One region of the Afifella sp. YEN Y35 genome, then DNA from elsewhere that is predicted to be linked to it. Evidence: riboswitches for the same ligand, from Rfam matches in the RefSeq annotation. Region 1 holds a riboswitch; each other region holds the start of a gene.
The links. Region 1 has a riboswitch for cobalamin ahead of ACK8CP_RS08135 (PocR ligand-binding domain-containing protein). Riboswitches for the same ligand answer to the same signal wherever they lie in the genome.
Positions count from the first base shown of each region.

Region 2: another riboswitch for cobalamin. It lies ahead of ACK8CP_RS18605 (DUF4198 domain-containing protein); the one in region 1 lies ahead of ACK8CP_RS08135 (PocR ligand-binding domain-containing protein).
Region 3: another riboswitch for cobalamin. It lies ahead of cobU (bifunctional adenosylcobinamide kinase/adenosylcobinamide-phosphate guanylyltransferase); the one in region 1 lies ahead of ACK8CP_RS08135 (PocR ligand-binding domain-containing protein).
Region 4: another riboswitch for cobalamin. It lies ahead of ACK8CP_RS04560 (ABC transporter substrate-binding protein); the one in region 1 lies ahead of ACK8CP_RS08135 (PocR ligand-binding domain-containing protein).

Region 1 is NZ_CP180203.1:1,711,522-1,717,283, forward strand. Features, by position in the region: gene eutJ (ethanolamine utilization protein EutJ) at 1-568, shown strand, start outside; gene ACK8CP_RS08130 (response regulator) at 581-1,450, opposite strand; gene ACK8CP_RS08135 (PocR ligand-binding domain-containing protein) at 1,443-2,693, opposite strand; cobalamin riboswitch at 2,813-3,025, opposite strand; gene ACK8CP_RS08140 (ABC transporter ATP-binding protein) at 3,459-4,547, opposite strand; gene ACK8CP_RS08145 (ROK family protein) at 4,562-5,536, opposite strand; gene ACK8CP_RS08150 (SIS domain-containing protein) at 5,533-5,762, opposite strand, start outside.
Region 2 is NZ_CP180203.1:3,918,009-3,923,770, forward strand. Features, by position in the region: gene ACK8CP_RS18600 (DEAD/DEAH box helicase) at 1-1,133, shown strand, start outside; cobalamin riboswitch at 1,295-1,508, shown strand; gene ACK8CP_RS18605 (DUF4198 domain-containing protein) at 1,667-2,464, shown strand; gene cbiM (cobalt transporter CbiM) at 2,480-3,112, shown strand; gene ACK8CP_RS18615 (cobalt ABC transporter permease) at 3,109-3,747, shown strand; gene cbiQ (cobalt ECF transporter T component CbiQ) at 3,750-4,532, shown strand; gene ACK8CP_RS18625 (energy-coupling factor ABC transporter ATP-binding protein) at 4,544-5,230, shown strand; gene ACK8CP_RS18630 (metal-sensing transcriptional repressor) at 5,398-5,661, shown strand; gene ACK8CP_RS18635 (nickel/cobalt efflux transporter) at 5,672-5,762, shown strand, end outside.
Region 3 is NZ_CP180203.1:985,090-990,851, forward strand. Features, by position in the region: gene ACK8CP_RS04780 (AzlC family ABC transporter permease) at 1-357, opposite strand, end outside; tRNA gene ACK8CP_RS04785 (tRNA-Asn) at 824-899, opposite strand; gene ACK8CP_RS04790 (hypothetical protein) at 990-1,409, shown strand; cobalamin riboswitch at 1,408-1,619, shown strand; gene cobU (bifunctional adenosylcobinamide kinase/adenosylcobinamide-phosphate guanylyltransferase) at 1,956-2,486, shown strand; gene cobW (cobalamin biosynthesis protein CobW) at 2,483-3,517, shown strand; gene cobN (cobaltochelatase subunit CobN) at 3,519-5,762, shown strand, end outside.
Region 4 is NZ_CP180203.1:941,321-947,082, reverse strand. Features, by position in the region: gene ACK8CP_RS04580 (hypothetical protein) at 103-852, opposite strand; gene ACK8CP_RS04575 (pseudoazurin) at 998-1,426, opposite strand; gene ACK8CP_RS04570 (ABC transporter ATP-binding protein) at 1,429-2,214, opposite strand; gene ACK8CP_RS04565 (FecCD family ABC transporter permease) at 2,211-3,260, opposite strand; gene ACK8CP_RS04560 (ABC transporter substrate-binding protein) at 3,273-4,280, opposite strand; cobalamin riboswitch at 4,410-4,643, opposite strand; gene ACK8CP_RS04555 (class I adenylate-forming enzyme family protein) at 4,808-5,762, opposite strand, start outside.

The DNA of each region.
Region 1 (5,762 bases):
TGCGGCGACCTCCTACCCTCCCGGCGTTGCGCCGGCGGAGGTGAAGGCAACGCAGAATGTCGTCATCGGTGCGGGGCTCGAATGCGAGCATTTCGTCGATGAGCCGACAGCGGCCAATGCCCTCCTGCAGATCAAGGACGGGGCGGTGGTCGACGTCGGCGGCGGCACGACGGGCGTTGCGATCTTCAAGGATGGCGAAGTCGTCTACACCGCCGACGAGGCGACCGGCGGGACCCAGTTCACGCTGGTGATCTCAGGCGCTCTCGGCGTTTCCTTCGAGGAAGCGGAGGACATCAAGAAAGACCCGAAAAGGGCCCGTTCACTCTATCCGCTGGTCAGACCGGTGATGCAGAAGGTCGGCAGCATCGTTGCCCGCCACATCGCCCCTTACGACGTCAAGACCATCCATCTGGTGGGCGGCACGAGCGGGATGCCCGGCATGGCCGACATCGTGGCCGAGATGACCGGAATCCCGACGAAGCTGCCGTCTCACCCGATGTTCGTGACGCCGATTGGCATCGCCATGCATGATCGCGAAGACAAAAAAAGCGCGCCGCTTCAAAAATAGGCGGCCCCGCGATCACTGCGCGTCGGACGCCGGCTCCTTCTCGCTTCGGCGGAACTGCGCCGGCGTCATCCCCGTCTCGCGCTGGAACAGGCGATAGAAATTGGTGACGTTGGCATAGCCGACCTGCTCGGCGACCGCTTCGTTGGTCGTGTCGGTCGTCAAGAGCAGATCTTTGGCCGCCTCGATGCGCTTCTCGGTGAGAAACTGCTTGTAGCTGATGCCGACACATTCGCGAAAACGGTGCGCAAGGTGCGACGGGCTGAGATGCGCGACGTTGGCGACAGCCGAGAGCGACATGTTTTCATCGGCATAGTTTTCGGAAATGAAGGCGATCGCACGCTTGACCGGATCTCTCTCCGGCGCACAGGGCGTGGCAGCCGACGTCACGTCCCGCGCGATCTCCGCATCGGCGGCGGACGAGGATGCACTCAGTTCCGTGCAAATCTCACCGTGGAGCTTCCGCAACAATTCGCCAAGCTTCGCCGGACGGATCGGCTTCAAAAGATAGTCGAGCGCACCGATCTTGAGAGCGCGTTGCACATAGGCAAATTCATCATAAGCCGTGAGGAAGATGAGCCGGGTGCGCGGCAGCTCGGCCTTGATGATCGCGGCCGCTTCCAACCCGTCCACGCCGGGCATCTTGATGTCGATCAGAATGAGTTCTGGCCGCTCGCGCCGCGCCAGCTCCACCGCCTCGGAGCCGTTCTTGGCCTCCCAGACATTGGCGAAGTCGAGCGCCTCAGCCGCCACGACGCGGCTGACCGTCGAGCGAATGATGGGCGTGTCGTCGGCCACCAGGAGGCCGGGCCGAACCGAGGACTCCTGCTGAAAAGCGCCTTGAAACATGGACGCAAAACGCTCAGTGCGTGCGAGCTCAAGCATTTTCAAGCTGCGCATAGTCGCCGAGTGGCCAGGAAAGCTCAATTCGGGTTCCCTCATTCAATCTGCTTGTTACTTTGAGATCGAAGTCGTTGCCGTACTCGCTGTCGAGCCGGGTGATGACACTTTGCAGTCCGAGAGCCGCGCGGCTGCGCTCCGCCTGCTGCAGGACACAACGATCGTTGTTGAGCGCGGCGACCTGAGCCTCGCTCATCCCCGCGCCGTTGTCATAGACCTCGATCAAGCCGCGATCGTCCACCCTCCGCGCCGAGACGCGCACGCGAACCGGCCGCGAGAGCGCTTCCACCCCGTGCACGATGGCATTCTCGGCAAGCGGCTGCAGAACCATGCACGGGACCGGCCAATTGCGCAGGCTTTCGTCGAGATCGACTTCGATGCTCAGGTGGTCGCCGAAGCGAAGCTGGTGGAGGCGCAAGCAGCGTTCGATCATGTCGAATTCTTCGCTGAGCGGCACCGAAGTGGCGAGATTGCGCAGGCTGTAGCGGAGGATGTCGCTCAGCATGTAAGCGACTTCCTCGGTCTTCACCGCCTTCTCCTCGAAGGCCGTGTAGCCAATGAGCGTCAACGAATTGAACAGGAAATGCGGATTGACGCGCGCCTGCAACGCCCGCAACTGGGCATCCTGCAGCGCCTTTTCCGTGGCGGCTTTGGCTTTCACCTCTTTGAGGAGGCGCGCCTGGATCAGGTTCGTCTTGCCAATCTCGATGATGTGGCTCGCCGCCAGCATCAGCATCTCGACGGCGGAATCGAGGCGATCTCGATCGGCCGCCGGCATGGCATAGACGGCTTCCTCAAGCTCTGCCGGAGCAATGCCGAGAGAATGGTTTCGGTCGAGCACGTTGCTGATCGTGCGCTCGCGCTCGTCTTCGAGCATCACCTGGCCGCACAAGAGGCAGCCGAGATATTCATCCTCGATGATGATCGGCGCGGCGACGTCGACGAGCCCGGCATGGCAGACATAAGTCGCCGGCCGGCCTGAGCGGTAGGCGGCGAGCCCCCCGCAGGCATCGCATGCATGACAACGCCGCAACCCTTCGGGGGTGGAGCGCATCAAACGACACACAGGCTGGAAATTGCTCGCTTTGGTGACGGGCACCCCGTCGCGATCAACCGTCACCGCGGCCATATCCATGGCCTTGGCAAAAGTGTCCTGGATCCGCTGCAACGTCGGAACGTCGACGAAGTCCTGGATCCGCCACTTATGAGTTGGGAAATGCTCTTCCATCAGGATGACCGACCTGCCCAACGCCGAAAGATGACAAGCAAGCGCAAGCGCTGCCCGCCGTGATTTTCGTCGCTGGATGCAGACCCCGACATCCCTCGTTGTACGCCGACAGCCCACACAGCCCGACGCACATCACCGGCAGGTCTCCTGGCTCGCGGCACCAAGCAAGGGCTACCTTCCCAGCGCTCACGCGCCAGTGGCACTCCCAGCCCTGCTCTCCGCTCACAGTTGCGGGGGCAGCTACGGTTTCGGCCCCTTTTGGGTACGCCTCACCGTATTCCCTTTTCATCCTCGCGCTCTCACGCTCGGAAACCGGTAACAGGCTTTTACTGGCGCCAACGGCGGCTTATGTCAAGTCGGCAGGGCCGCTAACGCTTTCGTTACCCACCGGCAATAGGAGAAAATTCTATCTTCGGTTTATTTTTAGCGCGCGCAGGTTGCTATCTGCCATAAAACGGCCATTCGAAGCTCCAATATTCGTAATATTTACATCGGAATTGGAGAATAATACTTCGATGTATGACGATTTCTACAGGCGCTCGCGCCCCGATCCGGCCATAATGCCGCACGTTGCCGGGCCTCGACACCCTCTTCGCCTGGCCTCAGCGGCACCACCCCGCGAGACGGATAGCGCCTTTCAGTACAGGATTTCTGCAACAGAGGCGGACTGCCCGTGTGCCGTCCAGCAACCTCCTCGGGGTCGCCTCCTCCGGGCCACCCCTTCGAGCACGGGGGTGGCCGATGCCGTCAAAGCCTCGGCCCGAACTATAGAGCCTGACCATCCCCGTCGAAGAAATGGCAATGGGCGGGATCGAAACTCAGCCAAACGCGCTCGCCCGTCGTCACATCGCTGATCCCAGCCGTCTCGACGGTCACGAGATCATCCTCGCCGATATTGGCATAGAGAAGCGTGTGGTTGCCGAAAGTCTCGACGACGACGATCTCGGCCGCAATACCTTCGGTTTTCTCGCGGCTGAACTTGATCTCATGCGGGCGGATGCCGAGCACGACATCCTCCCGATCGATCGCCGCCGCCGGCGCTTCCGGAAAAGCCATTTCGACCCCGTTCGGGAGCTTGAGGCAAGGGCCTCCCTCCGACGCTCCGGCGACGCGCACCGGCAGGAAGTTCATCTGCGGGCTGCCGATGAAGCTCGCCACGAAACGGGTCTTCGGCTTGCCATAGAGTTCGAGCGGCGTGCCCACCTGCTCGATGAGCCCCTCGTTCAACACCACGATGCGGTCGGCCAGCGTCATCGCCTCGGTCTGATCGTGCGTGACGTAGATCATCGTGGCGTCCATGTCGCGATGCAGGCGCGCGATCTCGATGCGCATCTGGGCGCGCAGAGCTGCGTCGAGGTTGGACAAAGGCTCGTCGAACAGGAAGACCTTCGGATCGCGCACGATCGCACGACCGATGGCGACGCGCTGGCGTTGTCCGCCGGACAATTGCCGCGGCTTGCGCTGGAGAAGCTCCGACAGGCGCAACATTTCCGCCGCTTCCGCGACCTGCCGCTTGATCTCCGACTTCTCGACCTTCGCCTGCTTCAGGCCGAAGCCCATATTCTCTTCCACGGTCAGATGCGGATAGAGCGCGTAGGACTGGAACACCATCGAGATGCCACGCTTGGCAGGCGACAAATCCTTCACCGAACGTCCCTCGATCAAAAGGTCGCCGGAGGTGATCTCCTCCAGCCCCGCAATCAAGCGCAGGAGCGTCGACTTCCCGCATCCAGACGGTCCGACGAAGACGACGAATTCTCCGGGCTCGACACCAAGGTCGACACCGCGGATCACCTCCGCGGCCCCGAACTTCTTACGCACGCCTCGAAGTTCAACTTGCAGCTCTCGGGCCATGGCGGTCACCTCGTTCAACCGAATGCCGATGGTTTGATGACGGGGACGTTCTCGCCCGCCACAGGATTGAGACGGCGGCGCACCATGGCCGCAGCTCCGATGAGGCCGGAATCGTTACCATGCTCGGTCGCCAAGATCCGGGCATCATCAAACAGATACGGCCAGGTGTTTGCCCGAAGGTGGCGACGGATACGGTCCAGCAGAAAGCCTCCGGCGAGCGAAATGCCCCCGCCGACGACGCAAAGCTCGATGGCGGTGAGATTGATCATCGTCCCGAATGCCTGGGCGATGTAGCGCCCCATCGTCTCGAACGCCGCGTCGGCTCGTGCATCACCGGCCAGAGCGCGTTCGCGTAAAAGGCTCATGTTGAGATCTTCGGCCGCTTCTCCGGTCTCCGCGGCATAGGCGGCGATGACGGCCTTGCCACCGGCGAGATCCTCAAACGTACCGTGAAGACCATAGCGTTGATACGGATGACCCGGCTCCAAAACCATGGCACCGAATTCCGGCGGCTTGCCATCACGGCCGCGCACGATACGCCGATCGATGACGAGGGCGCCGCCAATACCGGTGCCCACCGTGATGAGGGCAAAGCTCGAAACGCGCCTGCCGACACCGAACTCCAATTCGCCGAGCGTGGCAGAGATCGCGTCGTTGTCCGTTGCCGCGGGCACGTTCAGACGTCTGGCGAGCTCAGCCGCAAGCGAGCCGCCCTTAAGAAGCGGAACATTTCCGGTGCCGTCGAGCGGCAGGCCGGTGGCGGGATCGGCATAGCCCGGCGCTGCGATCCCGATCGCTTCGGGCGCAGCTGAGACCGTACGCGCCAAGGCATCGAGGCTTTCGGCCGCCCCCTCCACGAGGGCTTCGAAGCTTGCCAGCGAACGAAAGGGAAGTGCGCTCTTGGCGACGACGACGCCGTTGCCGTCGACGATGCCAAGCTTCACCGAGGATCCGCCGACATCGACCGCAAAAAGGAATTCGGGCGTCAAACGGCCTCTCCGACCTTGATGCCGAGCCGCTTCGTCATGCCCGGATAAGGCATATCCTCCGGCACGAGACCGCGTTCCGCGGCAAGATCGACTGCGAGCCACTGAAACGGCACGACGGCGCTCAAGGTATCGAGACCTTGCGTCGGCTCTTCCGACGCCGGCCAGACGATCCCCTCCGGCTCCTTGCCGGTGAGATCGAAGATGAAGCCGGTCAGGCCGTAATGCG
Region 2 (5,762 bases), 1.9 Mb from region 1:
ATCAGATGCTCGATCTCGGCTTCATGCCGGCGATCCGCAAGATCCTGGCGAAGATGCCGCGCGAGCGTCAGACGGTTCTTCTCTCGGCGACGATGCCGCCGGCGATCCGCAAGCTCGCAGGCGATTTTCTTCATCAGCCGGCGGAAATCTCCGTCGCCCCGGTGTCGCGCCCGATCGAGCAGATCGCACAAAGCGTCATCAACGTGGCGAGTGCCGGCAAGCGCGACATGCTCGTCGATCTTCTCGGCACGGCCGATATGGAGCGGGCGATCGTCTTCACGCGCACCAAGCGCGGGGCCGACCGCGTCAGCCAGCATCTCGACAAGGCTGGGCTGCGTTCGGCGGCGATCCACGGCAACAAGAGCCAGAATCAGCGCGAAAAGGCACTCGGTGCCTTCCGCAACGGCCGTGTGTCCGTTCTGGTCGCCACCGATATCGCGGCGCGCGGCATCGACATCGACGACGTTTCGCATGTCGTCAACTTCGAGCTGCCGAACGTGCCGGAGGCGTATGTGCACCGCATCGGGCGGACCGCGCGCGCCGGCAAGAGCGGCATCGCGATCTCGCTGTGCGATCATTCCGAGCGGGGTCTTCTGCGCGACATCGAAAAGCTGATCGGCAAGAGGATCGATGCGCATGGCGCTGCCCCTCGGCGCGAGGCAGTCGCGACCCAGGCCGGAGCCGAGGTGGTCGGCGAAACCGATGAGGCGCCGTCTGCAGGCGTGCGCCAGCAGGCGGGCGAGCGGCGCGACGAAAGATCACGCCAGCCCGGCAAGCGCACTTCTCCCTCACGCAACCGCCGGCGCTCGGGCAACAAACCCGCGGCCTTCGAAGCTCGCTCCGAGGGGCGCAACGAAGGGCGGAGCGACGGGCGGAATGAAGGCCGCAACGGCGATGCCCCGAAAGGCGGACGCAACCGCAGGCCGGAAGGTGCCGAAGGAGGCCGTTCGGCCAAGCGGGCGGAGGGCGGCGCGCCCAAGAGCCGCAAAAGTGGCGCGGATGGCCGGCGTGACGGGGCCCGCCGCGACGGCGGCCGCGGCAACGAGGGCGCCCAGGCGGGTCTGGAACGGATGCTGCGCAAAAGCGGCAAGCCAAAAACCGGGGCCGGCGACAAGCAGGTCGCCGCGCGCTGAACGCCTGAACACGTTTGATTTTGAGAGGGCCGGCCGCCATGTGCGGTCGGCCTTTTTTGTGCCGTCGGGCGCCCTTCGGCGTCGTGCGTTGCCGGCAAAGGAAAGTCGTGCCGGGCATAGCTGCTCAACGTGCACGGCATTGACAATTATGGCCATTCGCCGGCAGATGGGGCGTCAACGGTTTCCGGACGCAAAGCGACCGGATTAAAAGGGAACACGGTGAGGCGTACCCAGCAGGGACCGAAACCGTGGCTGCCCCCGCAACTGTGAGCGGCGAGCAGGGCTTCAACATGTCACTGGCGCATATGCGCTGGGAAGACGAAGCCACGCTGTGACCCGCAAGCCAGGAGACCTGCCGCTGACGCGCGACGCCGGGCCACCGGTGCCGCACCGCAACGGACGCCGGGGTGAGCGTCTGGCGGTGGAACGGCGCCAGGAATCCCATTTGCGCCCAATCCACGCCAAAACCCCGATCGTCCTTTCCGCATCGCTGTCGCGGTTCGTCCGCCACAGTCATTGGAGAGACGATACGAATGAAACTTCGTAAGTTTGCCTGTGCCGCCCTCACATCGGCGGCGTTCCTTCTTCCCGCCGCAGCCGAAGCGCATTTTCAGCTGATCTATACGCCCGAGGTGAACCTCGCCGAGCCGGGCGACGTGCCGCTGAAGCTGATCTTCTGGCACCCCTTCGAGAACGGCCATGTCATGGATATGGGCGCGCCGGAAGAGTTCTACGCCGTCTTCCGCGGCAAGAAGATCGATCTCAAGGACAGCCTCAAGCCGATCTCCTTCGAGGGGCTCGAAAACAGCGCGCAGGCCTTCGATGCCACGCTGCCGGCCAAGCGCGCCGGCGATTACACGCTCGTCGTCGTGCCTCAGCCCTATTACGAGGAGAGCGAGGACATCTACATCCAGCAGATCGCCAAGGCCTATCTGAACCGGGCGCAATTGCCGACCGACTGGGCCGAGCCCAAAGAGCTTGCGACGGAAATCGTGCCGCTCGATCGCCCGACCAACATTCTGGCCGGCTCCACCTTCACGGGGCGCGTCCTGTCGGAAGGCAAGCCGGTCGCAGGCGCCGAGATCGAAGTCGAATACATGGCGGCCGAGCCCTCCATGGACGAGAACAAGCCCACCGAACCCAAAGCCTCGCCGATGCCGGGCGGTGCCGTCGTCGCGATGAGCGACGAGAACGGCTACTTCACCTTCGGCGTCCCGAAGGCCGGGTTCTGGGGCTTTGCCGCGCTCGGTACGGGTCCGAAGACGGAGTTCGAGGGCAAAGAGCTCTCGCAGGACGCCGTCATCTGGGTGCGCGCCTACGACGTCGAGTGACGGCAGGAGGGATCGATGCATATTGTCGACGGAGCTCTCGCCAATGACGTCGTCATCGGGGGAGCGGTGCTGGCGGCCGGGGGCATCGCGCTCGGCCTCAAATCGCTGACGGCGGAAAAGATGCCGGCCGCCGGGGTGTTGAGCGCGACGTTCTTCGTCGCCTCGCTCATCCATGTTCCGATCGGTCCCTCCAGCGTCCATCTCATCATGAACGGTCTGGCCGGGCTGGTGCTCGGCTGGGCCGCCTTCCCGGCGCTGTTCGTCGGGCTTCTTCTGCAAGCGGTGTTCTTCGGCTTCGGAGGGCTCACCGTGCTCGGGGTGAATACGCTCAACATCGCGCTGCCGGCGGTGATCGTCTATTATCTGTGCCGGCGGGGGATCGCCTCCAATTCGCTGACGGTCGCCGCGATTTCAGGCGCCATCGGCGGGGGGCTCGCGATCGCGCTGACGACGGCCTTCGTCGCGATCGCTCTGGCGCTGTCCGGCGACGAATTCATCCCGGCCGCCAAGCTCGTCTTCTTCGCCCATATCCCGATCATGATCATCGAAGCGCTGGTGACGGGGGCGGCCGTGGTTCTCGCCCGCCGCGTCAAGCCGGAGCTTTTCGCCACTTTCAATCGGTCCGCTGCCGAGGAGGTCGCGCTATGAGAAAGCTCTGCGCAGCCCTTGTTTTTCTGACTCTTCTGCCCGCACCGCAGGCTCTCGCTCACAAGGTCATCGCGTCGGTCTATGCGTCCGGCGATGTCGTGGAAGGCGAGGTCGGCTTTTCCAATGGCGACATGGCGAGCGATGCGACGGTCGAGGTGTTCGACGACAACGGCAACAAGCTCGGCGAGGCGGTAACCGACGAGACCGGAGCCTTCACCTACAAGCCCGAAAAGGCGGTGCCGCTCGTCTTCAAGGCCAATCTCGGCGCGGGCCATGTGGCGCAGGTGCGGATGTCGGCCGAGGAGCTGCCGGAGATCGGCGGTGCGGAGGCCTCATCGCCGGCGCTGGTCGCTGCCGAAGCTGCGGCCGGTGCCGCCGAGCCGGCGTCTTCCGGCGACGGCGCTGTTGGGACGACCGCCCAGAGCTCCGGCGTCGACCTCGCCGCGCTTCTTGAAGCCCAGCACGAGATGATCACCGAGGCGGTGCAGAAGCAGGTGATCCCGCTCCGGCGCGATATCGACGCCTATAAGGAGAAGCACGACATGCAGAGCATCCTCGGTGGGATCGGCTATATCTTCGGCATCTTCGGCGTCGCGTTCTATATCGCGGCCCGGCGCAAGATGACGGCGGCCTGACGATGAGCCACGTTCTCTCAGCCGGACGGCGCGCGCTCACCGATACGGGCGAAGCCAAGGGCACGCTGATCGATGGCATCGACGTGCGCACCCGCATCGTCGTTGCTGTCGCCTTCGCCATCGTGATGGTGAGCCTGCAGGATCTCGCCGTTTTGGCGACCGGGCTTCTGGCGGCGTTCTTCCTGATGCTGTCGGCGCGGCTGCCGGTCGCGCGGACGCTCAAGCGCATGGCGATGATGGACAGCTTCATCATCTTCCTGATCGCCATGCTGCCCTTCACCGTGCCGGGCGATGCGATGTTCACCGTCTTCGGCTTTGCGGCGAGCTGGCAGGGGCTGCGGCAGGCGGCGGAGATCGCGCTGACGGCGAATGCCGTCATCCTCGCCTTGATGGCGCTCGTCGGCTCCACCGAGCCGGTGACGCTCGGCCATGCGCTGCGGCGTTTGATGGTGCCGGAAAAGCTCATCTACCTGCTGATGTTCACCGTGCGCTATGTCGACGTGCTGCAGCAGGAACATCAGCGTCTGCGCATGGCGATGAAGGCACGCGGATTTCGCCCCTCGAACAACCGGCACACCTATCGCTCCGTCGGCTATCTCGTCGGGATGATGCTGGTGCGGGCGATCGAGCGCTCGGAGCGCATTCTCGGCGCCATGAAATGCCGGGGATTCACGGGCCGGATGCCGCTGTTCGACACGCTCGCCTTCACCTACCGCGATGCCGTGTTCGCGACGGGCGTGACGATCTTCCTCGCCTGTCTCATCGGCGCGCAGGCGATCCGCTGAGGCCATGACGCATGTCTGAACTCATCGCCCTTTCAGATATCCATTTCGCCTATCCTTCGGGGCCGCCGGTCCTCAAGGGCGTCGATATGTGTCTGATGCCGGGCGAGAGGCTGTGCATCGGCGGCCATAACGGTGCGGGCAAGTCGACGCTTCTGCACATCATCGTCGGGCTGTTGCGGCCGTCGCGCGGCCGCATCACCGCCTTCGGAGCCCCGCGGCGCGAGGAGAAGGATTTCCACGAGGTGCGCTGTCGCGCGGGCTTCGTCTTCCAGGATCCCGACGATCAGCTCTTCTGCCCGACGGTCGCGGAGGACATCGCCTTCGGGCCGCTCAATCTCGGCAAGAGCCGCGACGAGGCGATGGCGATCGTCGATGAGGTTCTGGAGCGGCTCGATCTCGTCAGTTTCCGCGACCGCATCACCCACAAGCTCTCGGGTGGCGAGAAGCGGCTCGTCACGCTCGCCGCCGTTCTGGCGATGGAGCCGGAGGTTCTGCTTCTCGACGAGCCGACCAACGCGCTCGACGTCGACAACAAGGCGCGGCTGAAAGAGATTCTCCTGTCGCTGCCGCAGGCGATGATCCTCGTCTCCCACGACCACCGTTTCCGCGGCGATGTCTCGACCCGCACCGTCGTCATGTCGCATGGCCGGCTGGTGGAGCGCGACATGCATTGCACGGCAACGGACGAGGCCGGCTAGGGCTTCAGGACCGGATGGCTCGACCGTTCGGTTGCCGGCGTCCAAAACTCCTCACGCTTTCAGCCTTTTCGCCGGCAATTCCAGGCCATTTATCGGCTCATGAGCGCGGCGAACGGCGGTGAGATTTTCGATTGTCGTATCCCCTCCCGGGGGATAGGATGATTTGCATGAAGCACGGTTCACACGGCGACGTCGTCAAGCGGCTGAAACGGGCCGAGGGGCATCTCAGGCATACGATCGAGATGATCGAGGAGGGCCGTCCCTGCTCGGACGTCGCCCAGCAGCTCCACGCCGTCTCCAAGGCGATCGAGCAGGCGAAGCGCCTCTATATCCACGACCACATCGACCACTGCCTCGACGGCAGCATCGAAGACGGGGCGGACCGCGCGAGCCTGGTCGAAGAGTTCAAGGAAATCTCGAAGTACCTGTGAGGGGATCGCCATGGATATGAGCGGGATGATCGCCGCGGGCGGCAGCAATCCGGTCCTGCTTGCGGCCATGGCGCTCGTTCTCGGCGCGCTGCACGGGTTGG
Region 3 (5,762 bases), 730 kb from region 1:
GCCCAAAGCGCGCCAGAATGTCGTCTCCGGCAAGCGCGCCAGGACCGAGGCGACCATGACGATGAAGCGGAGATTGACGATGATGACGGCGACGACGGCCGCGGCCCAGGCGCCGGCGGTTGCGCCCTCGCTCGTCAGGATCTGCATGGCGGCAGCCTGAGCGGGCGCGGCGACCGTGAGGCTGGTCATCAATGCGGTCTGCACGGCGTTGAGACCGGCTTCAGCGCTGAGCTGGCCGACGCCCATGAACATCACGAGGAAAGTCAGAATCACGACGAGAGCGTCGCCGACGGCGATACGGAAAACGTGTCCTGCGGACGCCTCTTCGTCGCTGGAGAGGTTTGGGGAGTCTGTCATTGCATCGGGGGAGGGCGTATCTCAATGTAGAATATCGGCCATCCCTTTATTCCAGCTTGTATATTGTGTCCAGAAAAACCAATCGAAATGAATAGACTTCATTTCGGCACGATAGCGTGCGCCGATACATATGGTAACAATCAGGTTGCTTTCGCTTCAACTTTGATGGCGCGTAAGCGGCCGTCGCGAATCTCTCTGCGTTCGATCGCATTCTGCGCATCCGCTGCTGCGTGGAGACGTCTGATCCTGCGCGGGGCTGGGCGCGTTGCGAATCGCCTGGTGAACCCCGCCTTCGAGGTCGAACGGCGATCGTTTCAGATCTTCTTCGCGTCGATGGAGGCGGGAGTGGCCTGTGCGTGGCCAAGCGCCGTTGCCCTGGCCAAGCCGGTCCGGGTGCTCACAGTTTTTGGCACCCACCGTGAAGACACGGTTTCGACGAGATCGTGCGATGAGAAGAGAAGGAAGGTGGCTCCCCGGGCCGGACTCGAACCAGCGACCCAGCGGTTAACAGCCGCTTGCTCTACCAACTGAGCTACCGGGGAATTGGGGCGCGATATACCAAACTCATCGGGCATTGCAAGCATCCTTTCGCAGCCCATTTTTGACGCATGCAAAACAGGCAGGAAGCCGAAGTGGTAAAGAACGACAGGAAGCGGCGCTCGCGCCTCCATCTTTTTGGCCGGCAGATGCCTCTGCCGCACAGCCCGCTTCTGCGTGTTGGTATCGGGATTCTGCTGGTTCTCGGCGGTCTCTTCGCCTTCCTTCCGGTGCTCGGCCTGTGGATGCTGCCGCTCGGGCTGATCGTGTTGTCGATCGATATTCCCGCGGTGCGGCGTTGGCGGCGGCGGTTCACCGTGTGGATCTACACGCGTTATCCGGGCGTGGCGCGGCGATTCGACGTGGCCGCGCCCGCGGGAAATGGCAATGGGAAGGCGGCCGTTGCCGGCAAAATCGATTCGCAGACACCGTTCGTTTCGCCGGGCGATACACGCATGAGCGAAACGGAGCGATCGGCGGAATCGCGCTTGCGACAGTCTTCCGATTCCGTTTAGTCTTTGAAATGGTTCCGGTTCCCGAATGGTGCACAGCACCTGGGGATCAAAAGGGAATGCGACAGGGATGACCCAGATCGGGATCCCTCATCCGCAGCTGCCCCCGCAACTGTACGCGGCGAGCCCCCTGCATAAGCCACCGGCAACGGGAAGGCGCAGAAGGGCGGAGACCCGCAAGCCAGGAGACCTGCCGGACCAGGGCAACTCGAACGCCGTCGGAGGGACGGCAAAGGGGATAGCATGCAAAGTTCCGGAACATTTCCGTCGGCGATTCCATCCAGGGTTCGAGCCGGGTGCGCCGCATTGATCGCCAACGATCTGCGCACCGTGCAGAGCGGTTTCGCTTTCATGCCCGGGCGGTGTCCGCCGCCTGATCTTTCAGAAAACGCATCTTCGCCGCGCTGCCGTTGAGGCAGTCATGTTTCCTCACGTTCAAGGCATGGCCGTGGGTCATGCGGCCTTCATGGCGACCGGCAGGACGGTAAGCATCCGACCGCTCGTGTCGTCGGCCTGGCCCCTGGCGCGGAAACGCTCCGCGAAATCCTCATGATAACCACGGCACTCGTTTTGGGCGGCGCCCGCTCGGGAAAAAGCGCCTATGCGGAACGCCTCGTGGAGGAAAGCGGGCTCAACCCCGTCTACGTCGCCACGTGTCCTCCCGCAGACGACGATGCGGAGATGGGTGAGCGCATCGCCGCACATCGGGCTCGGCGCGGACCGGCATGGCGCACCGTCGAGGAGCCGGTCGCGCTTGCGGACGTCATTGCCGGCGAGGCCGCGCCGGATCGGGCCCTGCTCGTCGACTGCCTCACACTCTGGCTTTCCAACATTTTGTTCGCCGAAGAGGACCTCGCCGTGCGTACGCGCGAGCTCTGCGCAGCCCTCGCCGCGGCGAACGGCCCCGTCGTCCTCGTCTCCAACGAGGTCGGCCTCGGCCTCGTACCCGATAACGCCCTGGCTCGTCGCTTCCGCGATGCGCAGGGCCGTCTCAACCAGGAAATCGCCCGCTCGGCGGAGCTGGTCGTCTTCATGGCGGCCGGACTGCCTCTGGCACTGAAAGGACAGCTTCCTTCATGACAAACGCTTCGGAACGCATTCCCGCGACGATCATCACCGGCTTCCTTGGAGCCGGAAAGACGACGATCATCCGCCACATCCTCGAAAACGCGAACGGCCGAAAAATCGCCCTCATCGTCAACGAGTTCGGCGATACGGGCTTCGATGGCGGGCTTCTCTCCGATTGCGGCAGCCCCGCCTGCGGTGAGGAGGATATCGTCGAGCTCTCCAACGGCTGCATCTGCTGCACGGTGGCGGACGATTTTTTGCCGGCGATGGAGGGACTCCTCGCACGCGGCCAGGCGCCCGATCACATCGTCATCGAGACCTCGGGCCTCGCTCTGCCGCAGCCGCTCGTCAAAGCCTTTGCCTGGCCTGCTGTCCGCGACCGGGTGACCGTCGATGGGGTGGTGACCGTCGTCGATGCCGAGGCCGTCGCGGCCGGTCGTATGGCGAGCGACGAAGCGAAGCTCGTCGCGCAACGCGAAGCCGACCAGTCGCTCGATCATGACGATCCGATCGAGGAATTGTTCGAGGATCAGCTGCGCTGCGCCGATCTCATCGTCTTGTCGAAGAGCGATCTCGTCGATGAAGCGGGCATGCTGCGCGTGGAAAAGCGCGTCGGAGAGGACAAGCGCGTCGCTGCGTCGCTCATTCGTGCCACGCATGGCATCGTGCCGCCCGAAGTGCTCCTGGGCGTCGGGGCCGGGGCGGAGGACGACAGCGAGACCCGGCTTTCGCACCATGAGATGGAAGGCGAGGAGCACGAGCACGACGATTTCGATTCCTTCAGCATCACCGTGACAGCGCCGGACAAGGCCGAGGCCGAAGCACGCATCACCAAGGCGCTCGCCATGCCTGGCGTTCTGCGCATCAAGGGACGCCTTGCGATCGACGGCAAAAAGGTGCCGCTGGTCGTCCAGGCTGTGGGTCAGAGGCTGGAGAGCTGGTTCGACCGCGGCAACGGTGAATCGTCGGGCGAGCCGAAGCTCGTGGTGATCGGCCTGTCCGATGTCGATCGGGCGGCCGTCACGGAGGCCCTCGGAGGCTGAATTGCATATCTTCAAGGGCCAGAGTCGGGGGCTCGACGCGGCCTCCGAAGCGGTCGATCTCGATCAGAGCCCGGGCGACATCGTCATCCTTTCCGCAGCTGACACCGAGATTGCCGGGTTGGCTGCGGCGGCGAACCGGCTGGCGGGCGATTTTCCGGCCATTCGGCTCGCCAATTGGATGTCGCTCGCGCATCCCTATTCGGTCGATCTCTATGTCGAGAAGGTGCTGGCCGAGGCGAAGCTGATCGTCGTTCGGCTTCTCGGCGGCGTCGGCTATTGGCGCTACGGCGTCGAGGAGACGCTGCGGATTGCGCGCGGCTCAGGCGCCAAAGTGGCGCTGATGCCGGGCGATACCAAATGGGATGGCGACCTTGCGGCCGAGGGCACGCTCGGCGCCGACGAAACGCGGCTTCTCTGGTCCTATCTCGTTGAGGGCGGAGCGGAGAATTTCGAAAACGCGTTGCGGTTCTCGGGCCATCTTCTCGGACATGACGAGGTGCCGCCGCCACCGAAGACGGTGCCGGCTTTTGGCGTTTCCGAGGGCGGACGGAAGTTTGAGGGCGAGGGGCCGACTGCGGCGATCGTCTTCTATCGTGCGCTCGTGCAATCGGGTCAGACGGCGCCGGTGGAAGCGCTTTCTGCGGCTCTTGCCGAACGGGGACTGCGGCCGCTTCCGGTTTTCGTCTCAAGCCTCAAGGCGGCGGCGGACAAAGAGTTCGTAATGGGGCTGTTTCAGGAGCACGATCCTGCGCTCATCCTGAACGCCACCGCCTTTGCTCTCGGCAAGACCGGCGATCCGTCTGCCGAGACCTTTCTCGATGGCGGAAGGCGGCCGGTTCTTCAGGTGACCTTTGCGGGTGTGTCCGAGGCGATCTGGCGTGAACATCCGCGCGGTCTCTCACCCTCCGATCTCACCATGAACGTGGTGCTCCCGGAGGTCGACGGACGTCTCATCACCCGTGCCATTTCGTTCAAGGAAGAGGGAGCGTTCGAGCTGCGCACGCAGTGCCGGCCGATGGCGCATCGCCCGCTCGCAGACCGCGTCGCCTTCGTCGCCGATCTCGCGGCGGCCTGGGCGCAGCTTTCGACGAAGCCGAACGCGGCGAAACATATCGGCATCGTTCTGTCGAACTATCCGAACAAGGATGGCCGGCTCGCAAACGGCGTCGGTCTCGATGCACCCGAATCGACGGTACGGCTCCTGACGGCGATGGCCGAGGCTGGCTATGACACCGAGGGCGCGCCCGAAACGGGAGAGGCCTTGATGCAGACGATCCTCGCCGGGCCCACGAACGCGATCGACGGACGGGTCGAGCGCACGGGTGGCGAGTGGCTTTCGCTCGAGGATTATCGAGAATTCTTCCGCGCGCTGCCGGAGAGCGTGCAGAGCGAGGTCGAGACCGCCTGGGGTCGGCCTGAAGACGATCCGTTCTTCGATCCTGGCGAAGGTGCCTTTGCGCTCGCCCTGCATCGCTTCGGGCATGTCGTCATCGGCGTGCAGCCGGCGCGCGGCTACAATGTCGATCCGAAGACGAGCTATCATGACCCGGCGCTCGTGCCGCCGCATGGCTATTTCGCCTTTTATGCCTTTCTGCGGCGCTCATTCGCGGCCGATGCGCTCGTCCATATGGGCAAGCATGGCAACCAGGAATGGCTGCCGGGCAAGGCACTCGCGCTGTCACAGGATTGCTTTCCCGAGGCCACCCTCGGGCCCGTGCCGCTTGTCTATCCCTTCATCGTCAACGATCCGGGCGAAGGGGCGCAGGCGAAGCGGCGCGCGGCCGCGGTCGTCATCGACCATCTGATGCCGCCGATGACGCGCGCCGAAAGCCACGGGGCGGCGGCCGAGCTTGAATATCTGATCGACGAATATGCGGCCGCCGACCTCGTCGATCCGCGACGCTCGAAAAAGGTCGCCGAAGCGATCGTGGAGCGCGCGGAAAGCGAAGGTTTTCTGGCCGATCTCGGGATCGCGTCGGGCAGGGAATCGCGCGAGGAAATCATTCTCAAGCTCGACGAGCAGATCTGCGATCTGAAAGAGCTGCAGATTCGCGACGGGCTGCACATTCTGGGTCAGTCTCCGGCCGGGCGGCTGAGGACCGACACGCTCGCCGCACTCGCCCGTGTGCCCCGCGGCGGAGGCGAGGCCGGCGATGCCTCGCTTTTGCGCGCACTCGCCGATGATTTCGATTTGCGCTTCGACCCGCTCGATTGCGTGCTGCATGAGCGCTGGGAAGGAAAACGG
Region 4 (5,762 bases), 770 kb from region 1:
ACCGCGGAGCCGGTTGCTTCGACACGATAGATGGGCCAGCGTGACCACTTGCAAAGGCGTGGATGGCGGCATGGCCTGCGCGACGCCTGTCGGAGGCGATGCCTAAGACGCGATAGAGAGCGCTTGCGGCTGTCGAAGACGATCTGAAGCGACAAGCATCGCGAGCTCCGGATATCGATCGACGTCGCCCTCGATCGCCTCGATCTCGAAGCGGGCGAAAAGCGATTCCGGCAGCCAGTCTTCGCCCCGCGCTTTCCGGATCGCCGTCGGATGCTGCCCGTCACGATAGGCGAAGGCACGCATCGCATCGATGTTTTCCCAGATGCTGAAGGTCGCAAGCTGCAACAAGGGATGGGAGCCGAAACCGACATGCCAGACGCACCCTGCAGCCTCGCTGAGCGAGCGGTCGACCTCCGGCACCTGTCGCCAGAATGACCGGACCCGTTTCGCAGCGACGCTCGCCAGCGTCAGAACCGCAAAAGGATGCCCGCCGACGTCATGTCCCGAATAATCGAAGAGTGGCTCACCGTCCCAGCTGCCATGGCCGCGCGCCGGACGGACGGTGAAATGAAGCTGCTCGATGCTTGGCCCCGCGACGCTGCGGTAAAGCCTGGTTTGGCGCAGCCCCGCCAAATCCTCCTGCCGCTCCGGAACGCCCATGAGACAGTAGCGCGTGAAGTCCGGGAGAATGGAGAAGCCGCTGCCGCTTCCACAACCCAGCAGGCGCAATTGACCGGAACGCTGCGTCGAACGGTCGATCACCCCCGGAAATCCCATGCGCAGAAAAGCGCTCCACGCTTGCCTGCGCGGGTAGCGGAAGAAGCTGAGAGTGACGAGTTTCGCAGGCACCATGGACGATCTCAGGTCGCAGCAATCGAAGAAAACGTTCAAGGATTGAGGAACGATCCCCCGGCTCGGATCGACGATGCTTTGCCGCGACTGCTTGGCGTGCCGCCGGAATCTGGGTGCCCGTGAGCCCGCTCGCGCGACCATGGCCTCACTTGCGATTTTCGGTGATGATCTCTTCCAGCCTTTGTCGCGCCCGCCTGGGCAGGTCGTCTGGAAGCACGAGTTCTCCAGGGTCCGCCTCTTCTCCGACGGCGATCATCATCACCATGCCCATGGCATAGTGGGGGCTGCATTTGAGGCCATAGATGCCCGGCGTCTCGGCCACCACATCCGCCGTTTCGCCCAGCGGCGTCTTGATTTCCTCCGCGCCTTCGGGCGCCAGTCCGGCGATGGTCCGGGCGTTGTGGCCCGGTGTCGACGCAAGGAAGCGGATCGTGTCGCCCGGCGCCACGCGCAGGAAATCCGGCTCATAGATCATCGCGCCCTTCTCTCCCCGGTTCAGCATCTTCACCTCGAAGGTCTCGGCATGCGCGAAGCTGCTCACAAGCACTAGCGTCAGAACCAGAAACCCTTTCATGATCAAACTCCTACAGAATTATTTTCTTGTGATAGCGCAAAGCGCAGGATGGGCTCGCCGTTCGCCGGGTCGCCGATTGAGCGCGAGCAGACGTCGAAAACCTGTTCGATCCGAGTGGCGGTCAGGATGTCTTTCGGGGTGCCGACCGCCTCCAATTGGCCTTTGGCCATCAACCCCAGCCGGTCGCACACCATCGCCTGATTGAGATCGTGCAGAGCGACGACCACCGTGATCGGCAGGCGCCGGACGAGCGCGAGAATCGAAAGCTGGTGGTGGATATCGAGATGGTTCGTGGGTTCATCCAGGATCAGGATGTCGGCCTTTTGGGCCAGAGCGCGGGCAATATGGGCGCGCTGACGTTCGCCGCCTGAAAGCGTCTGCCATCGACGCTCGGCGAGATGCGCGATGCCGGTTTCGGCGAGAGCCTTCTCCACGATTTCGTCGTCGTCCGCGCTGAAGGGAGTGAGAGGTCCGAGCCATGGCGTGCGCCCGAGCTCGACCGTCTCGCGGACGGTAAGCCGGTCGGAGGTATCGAGTTGTTGGGCGACGATAGCGATCCGCCGCGCGACCTCGCACCGCGTGATTTTTTGAATATCGACATCACCGACCATCACCTGGCCGCGGGATGGTTTCCGCAATCCCGAGAGCAGCAACAACAATGTCGACTTGCCGGAGCCGTTCGGTCCGACAAGACCGAAGAGCTCGCCAGGTTCGATCGTCAGATCGATGTCCGACACGATCGGAGTGCGGCCGGCGGACCAGCCGAGAGCATGCGCCGTCAGCGTCATCGCGCCCCTCCGCGACCGCGCACCAGGATCAGCGCGAAGGCCGGCGCACCGACGAGCGCCGTCACGACACCGATCGGCAGAACCTGGCCCGGAATGATGATTCGCGACACGATGTCGGCGAAGATGAGAAAAACGGCGCCGGTGATCGCCGTCATCGGGATGAGCCGGCCATGGCGCGGACCGACCAGAAGCCTTGCCGCATGCGGGACAACCAGTCCGACGAAGCCGATTGCACCGACGATGCTGACCATAACGGCCGTCACCAGAGCGGCCGCCCCGATCAGGATCGCCTGCGTCTTCAATACGTTGATGCCCAGAGAGGCCGCCGCATCCGATCCGAAGGCAAACGCGTCGAGCGCCCGCGCATGGACCGTGATGATGACAAACACCAGGATCGCGACGGGTGCGGCGAGCCATACATCAGGCCAGCGCACACCGGACAGATTGCCGAGCAGCCAGAAGATGATGCCGCGCGCCTGTTCGGCATTGGCCGAGTGCGCGATGATCAGCGACGTGAGCGCATTGAAAAGCTGGGCCCCGGCCACGCCGGCAAGGATCACCTGACCGGTCGATGTTCCCGCAAAGCCACCGGCGGCCCGAGCCAGAGCGATGACGAGCGCAAAAGCCACGAGGGCGCCTACGAAAGCACCGGCCGAGAGCGACACGAGACCACCGCCGATGCCGGCGATGGTAACAGCCACAGCTCCGGTCGATGCACCGGCCGAGATCCCCAAAATGTAAGGGTCAGCGAGCACATTGCGCAGCAGCGTCTGAAGCACCAGCCCCGAGACGGCCAGGCCTGCGCCACAGGAGGCCGCGACGATTGCCCGGCTGAAGCGGTAATTCCAGACGATGCCCTGGTCGATCGGATCGACAGGATAGCTTCCCCCGAACACCTTCATGGCAAGCACCTGCCCGACCGTTTCCAGCGGGATACGTGTCTCTCCGATCGCAGCCCCGAGGATCAGCGCGGCCCCCAGAATTGCGAGTTTCGACGACAACGATGTCAGAAGACCCGGCCAGCGGCCGGGTCGTTGAGTGGCCATGATCGGGCTCTGCTATTTCAGCTTGGGAAGTTCATCGGCGAGCATCTCGAGTGCCGAGATGTTGCGGATGGAGGGATCCATGGAATGGGCGTCCATGACGAGAATCCGCCCCGCCTTGACGGCTTCCATTTCCTTGGCGACCGGATCCGTCTTGAGGAATTCGAGCTTCTTTTCGACGTCGTCGGCAGGAAAGCGGCGGCGGGTCATCTTGGCGACGACGATGATGTCAGGATTGGCCTTGGCGATCGTCTCCCAGCCAACGGTCGGCCATTCCTCATCGCTTTCCACGACGTTGCGGACGCCGAGCTTTTCCATCATCCAGCCCGGAACGCCCTTGCGCCCGGCGACATAGGGATCGACGTCCATTTCGGCAGACGAAAACCAGAAGACCGCGGAAACGTCGCCCGCCTTCGCTTCTTTCGCTTTCTCCACCGCGGCGGCTTCGCGCTCCGAAAGATCGCTGACAAGCGCCTCACCCTCCGCCTTCACGTCGTGGATCTCCGCAAGTTCGCGGATCGCACGATACAGGGCGTCGGTGCTGTACATCTCGAGCCTGGTGCCATCGACGCCAGCGGAATTGTCTTTCACGCAATCGGTCGGAAGGATGTAGGTCGGGATGCCGACGTCATGGAACTGCTCGCGGGTCCCGACGATGCCCTGCGGCCCGATATGCCACTCATAGGAAACCGCAACGAGGCCCGGCTTCTTGGCGACGACGCTTTCGAAGCTCGGATCGTTGTCCGCGAGCCGCTCGATGCCGCTGTTGAGTTCGGCGAACTCCGGCAGCACATCGCTGAACCAGACAGAGGTCCCGACGACCTTGTCGCCGAGGCCGAGCGAGTAGAGAATCTCAGTCGCAGACTGGCCGACCGTGACGTCGCGCTCAGGCGCGGCCTCGAACGTGATGGTTTGTCCGCAATTGTCGATGCTCAGCGGGTATTTGGTTTCACCCGCATGCGCGGCGTCGATGAGCGAAAGACTGGCCAGTGCTGCAAGGCCGATCGCGACGTTTCGGTGCATTGTGTCTGCTATCCTGGTTCCGAGAGAGAACCGCGGGGGCAGGCGGAATGGATTGCCCGAAAAGAGACTCGCGCATTGTCGTCGACGACAAGATTGTCATCTCGATCCTTCCCCCGACATCCCCGCCGGGTCTGGTTGCATGATGATGGCAGGTCTCTTGACTTGCGGGTCTCTGCTTCCCCGAGCCTTCCCAGGCGTTAGACGGTGTCCGTCGCACGCCCAGTGGCATCGTTCGGGGTCGCTCTCCGCTCACAATTGCGGGGGCAGTCACGGATTTGGCGCCTACTGGCTACACCGCACCGTATTCCCTTTTCACCCAGCGAAGTCTTCGTTTCGCTGGAAACCATCGACAGAGATAAAGGCTGGATGGTGTCGGAGTGTCAAGCCGGATGCGCGCCACATTCTGTCCCGGTTGCGCAGGCTCAAACAAGCAAGCGCGCCACGCCCGCGATCTTTCAGACACGCATACGTCGGACTTCGGTCATGTGGAGCCAGACGCACCGCGTTCGCGGCCCCGTCCGATTCGCTTATGCTTGGCTCAGCAGCCTGCGAAGCTCGATTTTGAGCACCTTGCCGTAATTGTTCTTCGGAAGCTCATTCAGAAAGACGTAGTCCTTCGGGCGCTTGAAGCGGGCGATTTCCTCGCGGCAGAGCGCATCGAGTTCTTCGACATTCGGCGCGTTCTCCGGTGCGACGACGAACGCGACGACGTCCTCACCCCATTCGGGGCTCGGCCGGCCGACGACAGACACCTCCTGAACGGCGGGATGCCGCAAGAGCACTTCTTCGACCTCGCGCGGATAGATGTTGGTGCCGCCGGAGATGATGACGTCTTTGGAGCGATCCATCAGCGTCAGGAAACCGTCCTCGTCCATCGCACCGACATCACCGGTCCAGAGCCAGCCGTCGCGCAGAGATTCCGCGCTCGCCTTCTCGTTTTGCCAGTAGCCGGCCATGACGCTCGGACCGCGAACCAAAATCTCACCGCTCTCGCCCGGAGCGAGCGTATGACCGTCGCCGTCCGCCACCCGCACATCGACGCAGGATTGCGCGGTGCCGACGGAGCCGAGGCGTTCCTTCCAGCGCGGATGGGTCCTGTCGGCCACGAGATCGCGAGAGAGGGCCGTGATCGTCATCGGGCTTTCGCCCTGGCCGTAAATCTGCACGAAGCGCGGTCCGAAAAGGGAAACCGCCTCTTCGATATCGGCGACGTACATCGGCCCGCCGCCATAGACGATGGTCCGGATCCCATCGCCGTCATAGCCGGTCGTCTTCGCGTGCTGGACGAGGCGGCGGACCATGGTCGGCGCGACGAAGAAGGACAGACCGCCGAGCGAGTGGGCAAGCGAAACGATTTCCGCCGCATCAAATCCACCTGATTTTGGGACGACATGGCGGGCACCGCGGAGAACGTGCATGAAGTTGTAGAGCCCCGCCCCATGCGACATCGGCGCGGCATAGAGCGCGGCATCCTCGGTGTGC